One region of the Enterococcus sp. AAFC-DPL-5182 genome, then DNA from elsewhere that is predicted to be linked to it. Evidence: riboswitches for the same ligand, from Rfam matches in the RefSeq annotation. Region 1 holds a riboswitch; each other region holds the start of a gene.
The links. Region 1 has a riboswitch for magnesium ahead of AC4BB7_RS10845 (LCP family protein). Riboswitches for the same ligand answer to the same signal wherever they lie in the genome.
Positions count from the first base shown of each region.

Region 2: linked by a shared signal. The riboswitch ahead of AC4BB7_RS07430 (MgtC/SapB family protein) and the one ahead of AC4BB7_RS10845 (LCP family protein) in region 1 are both predicted to bind magnesium.
Region 3: linked by a shared signal. The riboswitch ahead of AC4BB7_RS04435 (LCP family protein) and the one ahead of AC4BB7_RS10845 (LCP family protein) in region 1 are both predicted to bind magnesium.

Region 1 covers NZ_CM177101.1:2,325,532-2,329,759, reverse strand. The annotation lists gene AC4BB7_RS10855 (FtsW/RodA/SpoVE family cell cycle protein) at 1-435, opposite strand, end outside; gene AC4BB7_RS10850 (FtsW/RodA/SpoVE family cell cycle protein) at 432-1,613, opposite strand; gene AC4BB7_RS10845 (LCP family protein) at 1,610-2,536, opposite strand; M-box (ykoK) riboswitch at 2,828-2,997, opposite strand; gene alsS (acetolactate synthase AlsS) at 3,417-4,228, shown strand, end outside.
Region 2 covers NZ_CM177101.1:1,616,766-1,620,993, reverse strand. The annotation lists gene mgtA (magnesium-translocating P-type ATPase) at 1-1,633, opposite strand, end outside; gene AC4BB7_RS07435 (GNAT family N-acetyltransferase) at 1,869-2,366, opposite strand; gene AC4BB7_RS07430 (MgtC/SapB family protein) at 2,399-3,046, opposite strand; M-box (ykoK) riboswitch at 3,387-3,557, opposite strand; gene AC4BB7_RS07425 (hypothetical protein) at 3,702-4,166, opposite strand.
Region 3 covers NZ_CM177101.1:957,169-961,396, reverse strand. The annotation lists gene AC4BB7_RS04440 (FAD-dependent oxidoreductase) at 1-1,086, opposite strand, end outside; gene AC4BB7_RS04435 (LCP family protein) at 1,243-2,157, opposite strand; M-box (ykoK) riboswitch at 2,289-2,457, opposite strand; gene AC4BB7_RS04430 (hypothetical protein) at 2,725-3,222, shown strand; gene AC4BB7_RS04425 (DUF4809 family protein) at 3,302-3,694, opposite strand; gene AC4BB7_RS04420 (YusW family protein) at 3,956-4,228, shown strand, end outside.

The DNA of each region.
Region 1 (4,228 bases):
TGAAGGATTCGACGATTTTTGTCTTCTTCTCGTAACAATATAGGCCAACATCAAAATATAGCCTAATTTCATGAATTCTGATGGCTGAAAGGAAATTGGTCCTATACGAATCCAACGTTTGGTACCTGTTGCGGCTGCCATTATTGGGTCATGAAATTTTATAAGTAAACTCATTACAAATAACGATAAAGCGTAAAGGGCAGGAGTAAATTTCCATAAATATTTTATCGGAATGAACATTGTAGCAAACATTGTGACAATACCTAAAATAGTCCATAAAAGTTGTTTCCTCAATAAAGGTGCAACTGATTCAACAGAAGGGTCTGCATGGAATGCACCGTACTGAGCAATGAAACCGACTAATATCAAAAGAAAGACAGGCAAGAGAAGGGCGTAATTCACTGGTTCGTTTTTGGTATTTAACATTTTTCTCATGCCATACCTCCCTGTTGCCTAGTGGTTTCTCTAATCTCTGTAGCGCGGGCATTCAAAGCGATGCCAAGCGTAATACTCAGTATCAGTAAGCTAGATCCACCATAACTGATGAAGGGGAAGGTCAATCCAGTCATTGGAATAAAACCTAACAAACTACCTACATTTACAGCGACTTGAAGTAAAAGCAACATTCCGCAACCAATATAAAGATAAGAGTAATAAAGATTTTTTGATCTTATTGCAAGTAAGAATAAGTGAGCAACCATAAAAAATACTAAAAATAAAATCCCTAAAGAAAAAATCAAGCCCAACTCTTCGATACAAATAGCAAAAATAAAATCTGTATCAGGAGCTGGAAGGAAGCCTTTTTTCTGAATACTATTGCCTAATCCTAATCCCCAAAAACCGCCATTATGCATAGCATAGTAGGCATTTGACGTTTGAAATCCTTTACCAGTTGGATCGATAAAAGGGTTTTGCATCACTTCAAAACGTGTCACTAAATACCCGAATTTTTGTGGCATCCAATTTGTTGGAATCGACAATAAAAGAACTGTTCCTAACCGTTTTATCGCAACAAAACCAATTAAAGCTATCGACATAAACCAAGGAGAAAGTCCACTAGATAAAAACAAGACTAAAACAAGAATGAAAATCATTGATGCTCCAGCGATATTCGGCTGCAAAGCCACAAAAAACATAAAGAAAATAGCGACTAGCAGTGAGCGTTTATGATCCTTGAATCTAAATGGGACAAGTGTGTCCGTTTTAGCTAAATTGGAAGCCAAATAAAGAACGATTACTAAAGGAACTAACTCAGATGGTTGAAACAAAAGCACCCCCAAGTTTATCCAACGCTTGGCGCCGCCAACACTGGTCCCTATAAACGGTAAAGCGATAATGGATAGGAAGGTCATGGTCAAAATAAAATACATCATTTTAGGTTTACGAAGAACCGCCAAGTTAATTCGATAAACAAAACTCATACAAACGATACTAAAAAGAAAATACATGGTTTGCTTGATTGCTTTACTAGAAGTTCCAAGATCACTATCTAATAGTTGATAAGAACTTGAACTATAGACCATTAGAATGCCAATGACGCATAAGATAAAATAAGGGATCAGAATATAAAAGTCTAAATAATGCATCTTTGAGAATCTCTTCATTTGTTTCATTTTGCAGCTCCATCACTCAAGAAGCTATGAATGGCTTCTTGGTTTTGTTTCTCGTCTATTTCTAATACACTGCCTGCATCAGTGTAATCGTTAAATGACCAGCTCCCTTTAACTGGTACAGATAATGTTTCAAGACTTTTTACGTTCCCTGTTAGAAAATCTTTTGCCAAGTCTACTAGAAGGTCAGTAGGAATATTTGTATCTAAGTAACCGACAGCTTCACCAGCAATTTTTGGAAGTTGTAAGAAGGAAACGGCATCTTTAGATTGTTTTGCCAGGGCGTCCATGACCTGTTGTTGTCTTCTTACACGACCAAAGTCACCTTCTTCGTCCATTCTAAAACGAGCATACTGTAACAATGTATTACCATCCATGGTTTGTTTGCCTTTTTTGATGTCGACATTGTCTAAATTGATATCTTTTTCCGCATCGATCTCAATCCCTTTTGGATAAAGCTCATTGATCAACCGAATAAAATTATTAAAATCAGCTGAAATATAATAATTGATTGGTAATCCAAAAGAGTCATTAAGGACTTTTCTAGTTAATTCTGCTCCACCATAGGCATAAGCTGCATTGATTTTTTCTAATCCATGACCAGGTATTGATACATAAGAATCTCTCATGATTGAGACTAATTTTGGTTGTTTAGTTTCACTATTATAGTGGGCGACCATCAAAGTATCTGCGCGTCCGCCATCTTCATCATCTTCACGACCATCATCACCAATTAACATAATCGTGATTTCTTTCATATTTGTCTGTTGATCACCAGAAAAATTAGTATTTTTGCTCTTGTTCACTTGAGATTGAGCTATTTTTTTCCCGTTATGAAAATTGATTGCCGTGTAACTCCCGATTCCTGTAAAAATCAAGAGAACAAAAAGAATCATACAAATTAAAAATTTCATTCCTGTTTTCATTTTTTATTCCTCGCTAATCATTTTAATTGATCATCAAATAAAGTTTGGCTTTAGGAATTGATTTAGATGGGGGATAAAAAAGTCTATTTACTAAAAATAATGAATCACAGTAAATTCGAAATAAAAGAAGAATCTCTATACCATGTCATTATGAAGAGACATTTTCTTCTTCGATTTGTATATCCACCTCCAAAAAATTAAGAATTCTGTCAACATTATTTATCAAAACAAAAAACCTCCGCTTAGAATAACTCAGCGAAGGGGGATTGATTTCAGCACAAATAGAGCTTTTCATCATTCTCATCGTTGAGTTTTAGCACTATGAAACGTAAAAAGCAGAGCTTTTAGCTACTTTGTGAAAAGCCTTAATTCGACAATTCCTGTCCTACCCATTACTGTCTTTCGACATTTTTGAGCAGTAGCCTGTGTTTCCATAGGAGCCTCACCTAACAAGTTATTCAGATCGCTCTAAATATAGTGAATATCACTAGTAAAGTCAACTAGATAAGTATTAAGTTTTTCATAATAAGTCTAGTCCTGGATAGAGTAACGATTTTTGATCTATCGTTGAACTAGTAGGGAAACAAGCGTTGGAAAACTCGTCCATTTATACGTTTAGCCTAAATATTTTCTTTATTTTTTCTTAAACTTATATTGATATGGAGAATAAGTAAACAAGGAATATAAAAAATTGATTACAGTTTTGTTTTAGCAAACAAATCATTAAACAAATAAAAGATCGCATGCTATAATAACGAAGTGATACAGGTTGATTAACTGTACTATTGTGATGAACGATTTTGTATTTTTTTTTAATATTCACCCTTTTGTATAAGTGATTTTGAAATTATGTAACATTATTTGAAAGGTAGTGTAACAGATGGTGGGAAAAAGTAGAAATGGTGCTGAAGTGATTGTAGAAAGTTTAAAAAATCATCGTGTCGATTATGTATTTGGGATTCCAGGAGCAAAAATTGACGGTTTGTTTGATGCTTTAGTCGATGATGGACCTGAATTGATAGTAACGCGTCATGAGCAAAATGCTGCCTTTATGGCGGCAGCGGTGGGACGATTGACTGGAAATCCAGGAGTAGTAGTTGCGACAAGTGGTCCAGGTGCAAGTAATTTAGCAACTGGATTAGTTACGGCTACGGCAGAAGGTGATCCGGTATTGGCAATAGGCGGTCAAGTGAAACGTAGAGATTTACTAAAATTAACGCATCAAAGTATGAATAATGCTGCTTTATTTGAACCGATCACTAAGTACAGTGCGGAAATTCAAGATCCAGAGACTATTTCGGAAGTTCTAGCAAATGCTTACCGATTGGCAAAGTCTTCGAAAAAAGGAGCTAGTTTTATCAGTATTCCTCAAGATGTTGTCGATGGCGCAGTAAAATCCGTAGGCATCAAACCTTTGAGTGATCCAAAAATTGGTTCAGCTTCATCAGAGGATATTCAATATCTTTCAAAATTAATTCAAGCAGCAGAGTTGCCTGTATTGCTTATTGGGATGAGAGCCTCTACAGATAAAGAAGCTAAAGCGATCCGTGCAATCGTTGAGAAGACCAAAATCCCAGTTGTTGAAACGTTTCAAGCAGCGGGGGTGATTTCTAGAGAATTAGAGGACCATTTCTTTGGACGAATCGGATTATTCCGTAACCAACCAGGTGACATGTTGTTAAAACGTAGTGA
Region 2 (4,228 bases), 710 kb from region 1:
CGCCAGTCAATACTTTGACACCGACACCATGATTTTTTAGCGCTTCTAAAGCGGCTTTCGTTGTTTCTTTTGGCGGATCAAGAAAAGCAAGGTAGCCAATCAAAACCATTTCATTTTCATCAGAAACAGAGAATTCATCAACCGTCGCAGGATTTGTTTTTTGAGAAACTGCTAATACACGTAGTCCATCTTCATTTAACTCTTCAACTGTTTTTAAAATTTCACTTTTAAGCTCTTCTGTTAACGGTGTGACTGCGCCTTGATAATCAACATAGCCTGAAATTTCTAGCATTTCTTCTACAGCGCCTTTAGTGATCATTTGCGTTTTTCCAGAAGTATCTTCGATTACAACACTCATCCGACGACGTTTAAAATCAAAGGGAATTTCGTCTACTTTACGATACTCAGAAGGATCAATCGACAGTTCTGATTTTGCTGCATCAATGATGGCAACGTCCATTAAATTTTTAAGTCCTGTTTGATAATAACTATTGAAAAAAGCATGACGTAATACACGACTATCTTCTTTCCCATCACAGTCTAAATGATATTCTAGGATAATTTTGTCTTGGGTAAGTGTCCCAGTCTTATCGGTACATAAAATATCGATCGCACCGAAATTTTGAATCGCATTTAAATTCTTTATGATAGTTCCTTTTTTCGCCATACTTGAAGCACCTTTTACAAGATTGGTCGTGACGATCATTGGCAACATTTCCGGCGTTAAACCAACTGCAACTGATAAACCAAAAAGAAAAGCTTCAAACCAATCGCCTTTTGTTAAACCATTGATCAAAAATACTGCAGGTGCCATCACTAACATAAACCGAATCAATAACCATGACGTTTTGCTAATCCCCACTTCAAAATTTGTTTGAGGATTTTTGTCAGAAACATCTTGCGCTACTTTACCGAAAAGCGTACCATCTCCCACTGAGACTACGATTCCTTCCGCGCTACCACTAATGACATTGCTACCCATAAATACGATATTTTCATACTCTGTTTCAACATTGTTTACCTTTAATTTATAGTCTGCTCTTTTTTCTACTGGATAACTCTCACCCGTCATGGCAGATTGAGAAACAAATAAATCTTTAGTTTTCGTTAGTCGTATATCCGCCGGAATCATATCCCCAGCAGATAATTTTACGATATCACCGCAAACAATTTCTTCTATCGGAAGCTCAACTGTCTTCTTCCTACGAACAACAGTTGCAGTAACCTTTACCAAATTATTCAATTTTTCTGCCGCTTGATTTGATTTAACCGATTGAATCAAGGTCATTGTTCCACTGATCAAGACCATTGCTAAAATGATCAAAACACCGACAAGATCACGATCAGCAGGTGCTGCAATCACATAATCAGTAATAAATGAAATGATCGCTAATGTAAGTAATACAATCGTAAAAGGGGTAAAGTACGCTTTGATCACTTCAAGAAACAATGGTGTTTTCTTTCCATGTGTAATAATATTTTCCCCATATTCTTCTCTAGATAGAACAGCTTGTTGATGGGTGAGGCCTCCTTTTGAAGACTTGAAATACGTTATGATATTTTCTATTGAGTTTCTTGCAAAATACTCATAAGATTGATTACTCTTTTTCGTTACTAATACTCTTTTCTCCATTTGTTTCTCCTTCTTTCTAAAGCTCTGATCAATAAAATAATGAACAACTGGCAATAAACAACCACTAATTCAATTTTACTGATTTTGTATTTTTTTAAGGAACGGACTAATGGAAAAAGAGGTGTTGTCATCGGAGGAAACTACTTAACTCTACTAGAAACAAATAGACAATAGTATCCTCATGTTTTTAACAACAGGTTTCTTTTTGCATAAGTCCTTGATCATCTGACTACTGTCATCCATTTGTTTCCATCTCCTTTAGCGTTATATGTTTGATAATTCCAAGTGTTCCAATTCTTTTTTTAGTATAAATTCTTTTTTTAAATTTTTTCAAAGTCACTTGTCCATCTGAATAGGCATGCCCCACACTTTGATAGCCAAAATGATCATAAAAACCCCAAGCTTGCTTACGACCAGTTAAAACTACAGTTTGAAAAGCCATAAGTTCTGCAATTTTTTCAGCAAATTGAAGTAATTTTTTTCCAATGCCGAATCCTTGATAGTCTTCGTTGATGGCCACTTGTTTGATTTGTGCTATTGTTTGGCTCTTTTTTGAAAGAAGTAAGGTTCCTACAACAATCCCATCGATCATCGCTGCTACATGGGTATCCTTTTCTTCATTTAAAGGTAGATCCTTGATCCATTCTTTACCAGCACTTGTTTTTAGCAACTTGTTTCTTAAGTCTATTCCTGCCCAATATTCTTCACTGTTCCAATTTACGATTTTCACCATCACTGTTTTACCATGTTGATTCCTCCGTTCTTTTAATTGTTTAGTTGATTGATTTCAATAACTTCTGAAAACTGAGATAATTCTGAAGTGATCGCATTTACCGCAAGTGTCCCATTTCTTATTGCTTCGATTTCCAAAAATAGTCGTATTTTTTTTCCTGCTAGATCAGTACATGAGAACTTAGTGAAGGTTAAACAATATTTATCTAACAACTGAATAATCTCTGTTCTAAGCATGACCTCACTAGTATTGCTTGCAATAACAGAAAGATAATGGATCGATTCTGTTTGTTCCTCTTCTTTTTGCACGGTATAGTCATCTATTTTGAAAGATAAATTTCTTAGCAAAATATTGACTAGCATTAGAGCAACTGCACAAATAACTCCTTCAATCACAAATCCAGCTCCAATCATGCTGCCAACAGCTGCTGAACACCATAAGGTTGCTGCTGTATTGATACCAGTCACACTAAATCCTTCTCTTAAAATCACTCCTCCAGCAAGAAATCCAATTCCACTGACTACTTGGGCTGCTATTCGAGTCGGACTACTATCGTCTTGGATCAAAGTAGACAATGAAACAAATTGGCAAGCACCAAATGTGACTAAGGTCATCGTTCTCATCCCAGCTAATTTTTTTCGCCATTGCCTTTCTGCACCGATGATCATTCCTGCAAAAATACTTGCGATAATATTGATTAAAAATTCATAGGTTTGCCCCTTTCTTAGATTTGAGGTTAGGTGGAAACTTTTTTCGAGACGAAAACTACATCTCTTTCGCCGTTCTCTAAGTACTGTTCATCATCTGCTCTGGCCTTTAATTCTTTAAGCCCTAACTCTTTGACAGTGATGAGATTGAAACGTGGTGGAGTGATTCAGTATTAAGGTTACTTCTCTCTCTTCGTTCGCCAAGTACTGTTCATCATCTACTCTGTCCTTTGGCCAGTCGTAGTGATTCACAGCAAAAAACCTTCCGCCAAAACTCAGCGGAAGGTCATAAATAAGCGCACAAAAAAAAGCCTGCATGATCTAGTCGTTGAGTTTTGGCACTATACAACGTAAAAAGCAGAGCTTTTAGCTACCTTATGAAAAGCCTTGTAATCGACAATCCCTGTTCTACCCATTGGCATCTCTCGATGTTTTTGGGCAGTAGCCTGTGTTTGTATAGGAGCCTCACCTAACAAATCTATTTAATTATCTTACAGGTGACACTATACCATCCTTATAAAACAACTGTCAACATTTTTTTATTTATTTCAAAAAAATATTTCTAATTTAAGAATAAAAAAACAAACTACCGACGTTACAAAAGAGAACGTCGGTCAACTTATACTTGTTAAATTTTTTCAACTTTGATGACTGCATTTCCAGCTACTTGAGGTGGGATCGACATCGTCATTGCAGGTAATCCAACTAATGTAAATTGAATTTTATCTCCTTTTTTCAACTCATTGCTTGTGATTCCATCCGCGAATTGATCTTTTGATACATTCAGAATAACACCATCATTTTTCATCATACCAATAATTTTTTTAGGATCTTCGATTGCCTCAACTTCCTTTAAAACTAGACGGGTCGAGTGGTCTACAGTTTCATTTTCTTTTGCGTCCTCACCTAAAACTGCTGTAAATATTGATTTTGCTTGTTCATTGTCATTTGATGTTTCATCCGTAGCTTTATTTTGCTTACTACTCATAGCTGTCTCTTCACTTCCCTTTGGCGAATTTTGCTTATTTTTTGCACATGCACCTAAAGAAACCAACGTTAAAATTGTTAGTATTGTTAGTACTCTTTTCTTCATAAGGATCTCCTCCAATACTGATACTTTATTATAAGATATGCTACTACTTTCAGTCCATTACC
Region 3 (4,228 bases), 1.4 Mb from region 1:
AGAAAATAAAGAGCTTTTTTGCTGAACATGAGCAACCGAAATAGGCTGGTCATGAAATAATCCTTCTGCTTCCGTCAATCCTGTACTCGCTATATAATAGTCCACAAGTTTTGTCCCGATCGTTCGAATTGAGCCGACAAATGGCGTAGTTGCTTCTACAAGGTTTTGAGCAACAACTAGTCCCGTTCTTACGGCATTGTTCACTAATGGGATGTAAATTGATTCATTAGATAAACTGTAAGGCACTTGAATACAATCACCGATCGCAAAAATATCTGCTTGGGACGTTTGCAAATACTCATTCACAAAAACGGTCTGATCCGTGTGTGTTCTGATGTGTTCATCTAAATAAGCTAAGTCAGGGCGAACATTCATCGCAAAAATGGCACTATCACATATTAATTCAGACTTTTTTGTTTCGATCAAAAGACCTTCGTCCGTATCCATGACTTTTTCTACGGTTTCATCAAAATGAAACACAACACCACGAGCAACCATTTCAGCTTGTACTGGTCGAATCATTTCTTCATCGAAATACTTAAAGAGCAAATAATCCATTCGCTCAAACAGATGTACTTCTTTGCCTTTTTTTAGCAACGTATCTGCTGCTTCTCCGCCAATTTGACCACCGCCGATCAGTGCTACTTTATTACTATTTTCTAAGTGGTTGATCGCATCCAACACCCCTGGTAAAAATTTATATTTTAAAACTTTTTCTGAATCACTACCGAGAATTTTCTGCGACCACTGACTTGAACCTGTTGCTAAAATCAATTTATCAAATGACATAAAAAAGTCTTCATCCTGTTTTTCATATTTGATGATATGCTGTTTTGAGTCCATGCCAACTACTTTTGCACTCATCAGCAAAGTAATCTCGTTGTCGATCAATTGTTGTTCCGAAATAAACTGAGCCGTTTCGATCGGATCGATCCTCTCATTAAAATAAAGATTGATACCTCCCGATAAGTAGCCGATGGTTTGTTGTTTCTCGATTAAATGGATTTCAGCTGTGGGATATTTTTTTCTGATCGCTAAAGCAGCTGATACTCCAGCAAATGAAGCACCGATGATTACGACTTTCACAGTAAAACCTTCTTTCTAAGTAAACCGTTTTCCTAAAGAATAGCATACCCCTGCTCTTAACGCATAGAAATAAGCTGATATATTTCATATCAAAAAAAATCTGTCTGCTCAGTATAAAAAGAGCAGACAGATCACGTTCACTTGTATGATTCCATTTTACTTATCTTTCATAAAATCTTGAATTGCTTGAGCATTTTTTTGTTCATCAAGTTCGATCACGCTTCCTGATTCCGTATAATCATTAAAATTCCATGATCCTTCTACTGGAACTGAAAGTGATTTTAAGGGCTTCACTTTTCCAGAAAGAAAATCCTTCGCCAAATCGATCAATAAACTTGTTGGTACATTTGTATCGATTTTGCCGACCATTTTCCCAGCAACTTGAGGAAGTTCCCAGACTGGAATCAAATCTTTAGATTGCTCAACTAGCGCATCCATCACTTGCTGCTGGCGTCTGATTCGACCAAAATCGCCTTCTTCATCCATTCTAAAACGAGCATACTGCAATAAACTATTCCCATGCAAGGTTTGCTTTCCTTTCAGAATATCCACACCATCTAAGTTAATATCTTTTTCAGCATCGATCGTTACCCCTTTTGGATAAAGTTCATCAATGATGTCACTAAATTCTTTAAAGTCCATGACAACATAATAATTGATCGGTAAATCAAAGTTGGTTTTCAAGACATCTTTTGTCATTTGTGCGCCGCCATATGCATAGGCTGCATTTATTTTATCTTGCCCGCCATCAGGGAACGTTACATAGCTATCCCTCATGATTGAAATCAATTTAGGCTGTTTGGTTTTCCCATCATAGTGAGCGACCATCAACGTATCTGAGCGTCCTTGGTCTTCATCATCATCTCTAGAATCATTCCCAACGACCATGACCGTTAGCTCTTTGTCACTCGTTTGTTCATCACCCGTAAAATTTTGGTTCTTATTAGGAAGTTTTGATTCACTCTCCTCTTTGGCTGTTTGGAAGGAAATCGCCGCATAACAGCCTGCGCTTACAATCACCAGCAGAATTGATAACAGGGTAATAATCATTATTTTTACAGATTTTTTCATTGTTTATTCCTTTCTACAGCTCTATTCATTTCTTGGATAAAAGAAAAATCCCCGCACCAAGAAAACTCAGCGAAGGGATTAGATTACAAAGTTTAAATACATGACATTCGCCACTTACTTATAACTTACCATGATCTTCTCTTCGTTGAGTTTTAGCACTATATAACGTAAAAAGCATTGCTTTTAGCTACTTTGGAAAACGCCTTAATTCGACGAATTCTGTCCTACCCGTGCCTGTCTTTCGACATTTCTGAGCAGTAGCCTATGTTTATATAGGAGCCTCACCTAACAAGTATTTAATTCATTTTAAACTATAAGCGTATCGTATCACAAAGTCAAATTAAATTTTATATAAGAGACTCACTTTTACAACTATGTTATTTAATTGAAAGTACATTACATCTAAAGCTACATTAGATACCCAACATAATAAACAAATATTCCAAACTAAAAAATCTTTACATTTTCTTAAATAATAGCTATTTTCTATCAAATCGTAACTTTCCATAGACAGACAAGGGTTTATCTGTTTCAATGTTTAAAGAACCTAACATTGGGAGGATAAATATGGAAAATTTTTTAGAGAAACAACAAGAATTCTTTTTCAGCTTTTTAACAGATAGTATCGATAATTTTCTATTAGATCATTCTGATGATACCTTTTATGTATTTGCTTTAGACTGCACTATTTATGAAGAAGGTGAAATCAACCTTTACTTTAATACCGTAGACCTTTGGCAAGAAACAACCGATTATTATACAAGTAAAGGTCATACTTCATCACAGTTAGAAGAAATGAAATATAATGCTCGTGACTGGGATGAAAATCAACGTTTTGCCACTCTTCATCTATTTGACGATTGGGTGGAAGACGAACAAGATATCGAAACAGTTCTTGACTGGCTTTGTAAGCAAATAGTGCTCTTAACGGATAGTGAATCATTCGAGCGTATTCCTAAAACAGAAGATTTCAAGGTATTGGTTTACGATCATGGTGAAAATCCATCTGACTCACAAGAAAGATTTGAAAAAATCGGAATGTCTGAACTTTTTCAAATAGAATAATAAAAAAGCCTAACTTTTGGGTCTCACAACAGATTGCAAAAGCAGGCTTTTCTATTTTCTTGAAGTTTGTCTTCACCAGCTAAAAAGAAAATGCTAACTCTTCCAAATTAAAAAGTGTTACCAGAATTTCATTTACTTTCTCTGCTAATTTTTTCTCATCTCTGATCTGATCATTTGTTTCGATCTTTGTTGCCTCATTTGAATAAGTCAGAAAATCATATTCTTCTTTAAGTGTGATTTGATAATCAGCTTTTTTATATAATGTATAATCATCAATCTCATCCATTTGATATTCGCGTTTGTAACCATTTTTTAACACAATCGCATTTAGCAACGTGTTGACCGTCAAAGCTTCTAAGAGAACTGTTTCTTCATCTAATTTCAATGTATAATTTTCATCTTCAATAATGCCGCAAGCATTACAGCCTCCATCTAATAAGTTGACCGTTCTAGTGATTATCGCTTTTTTCATCTGTACAACTCCTTCCTTCTATTTCTAAACACATTATATCAAAATCAAAACGCTAATGAGACACTATTTTTCCTAAAAAAAATCATTACACACAAATAAGGCTTTTTTTAAATAAAATAAATAGTAAATGACGATAATAACAAATATATTTTAAACATTATGAGAAATTACTCATATATATTTACTTTATATTTACTTTAGATAATAATATAGACAAGCTACTGTTCATAAAACAGTAGCAAAAAAGAGGAGGTATTTTTTATGAAATTTTTTAAAGGTATGATGGTTGCAGGTTTAGCAATCAGTTTATGTTCTGCTAGTTTAGCAACAGTATCAAGCTCAGCAGATGCTGCAACAGTGGTGGAGTCAAATTACAATAAGACAGTTACTTTATTTAATAAAGCGGACATCTTAGCGTACACAGGTTTATCATTAACTAGTTCAAATGTATCATCTGTTTATAATGAATTAGTTAAAGCAAGTACATGGGAAGCTGCAGGTTATAGTTCATCACAAGCAGCTGTGATTGCAAGA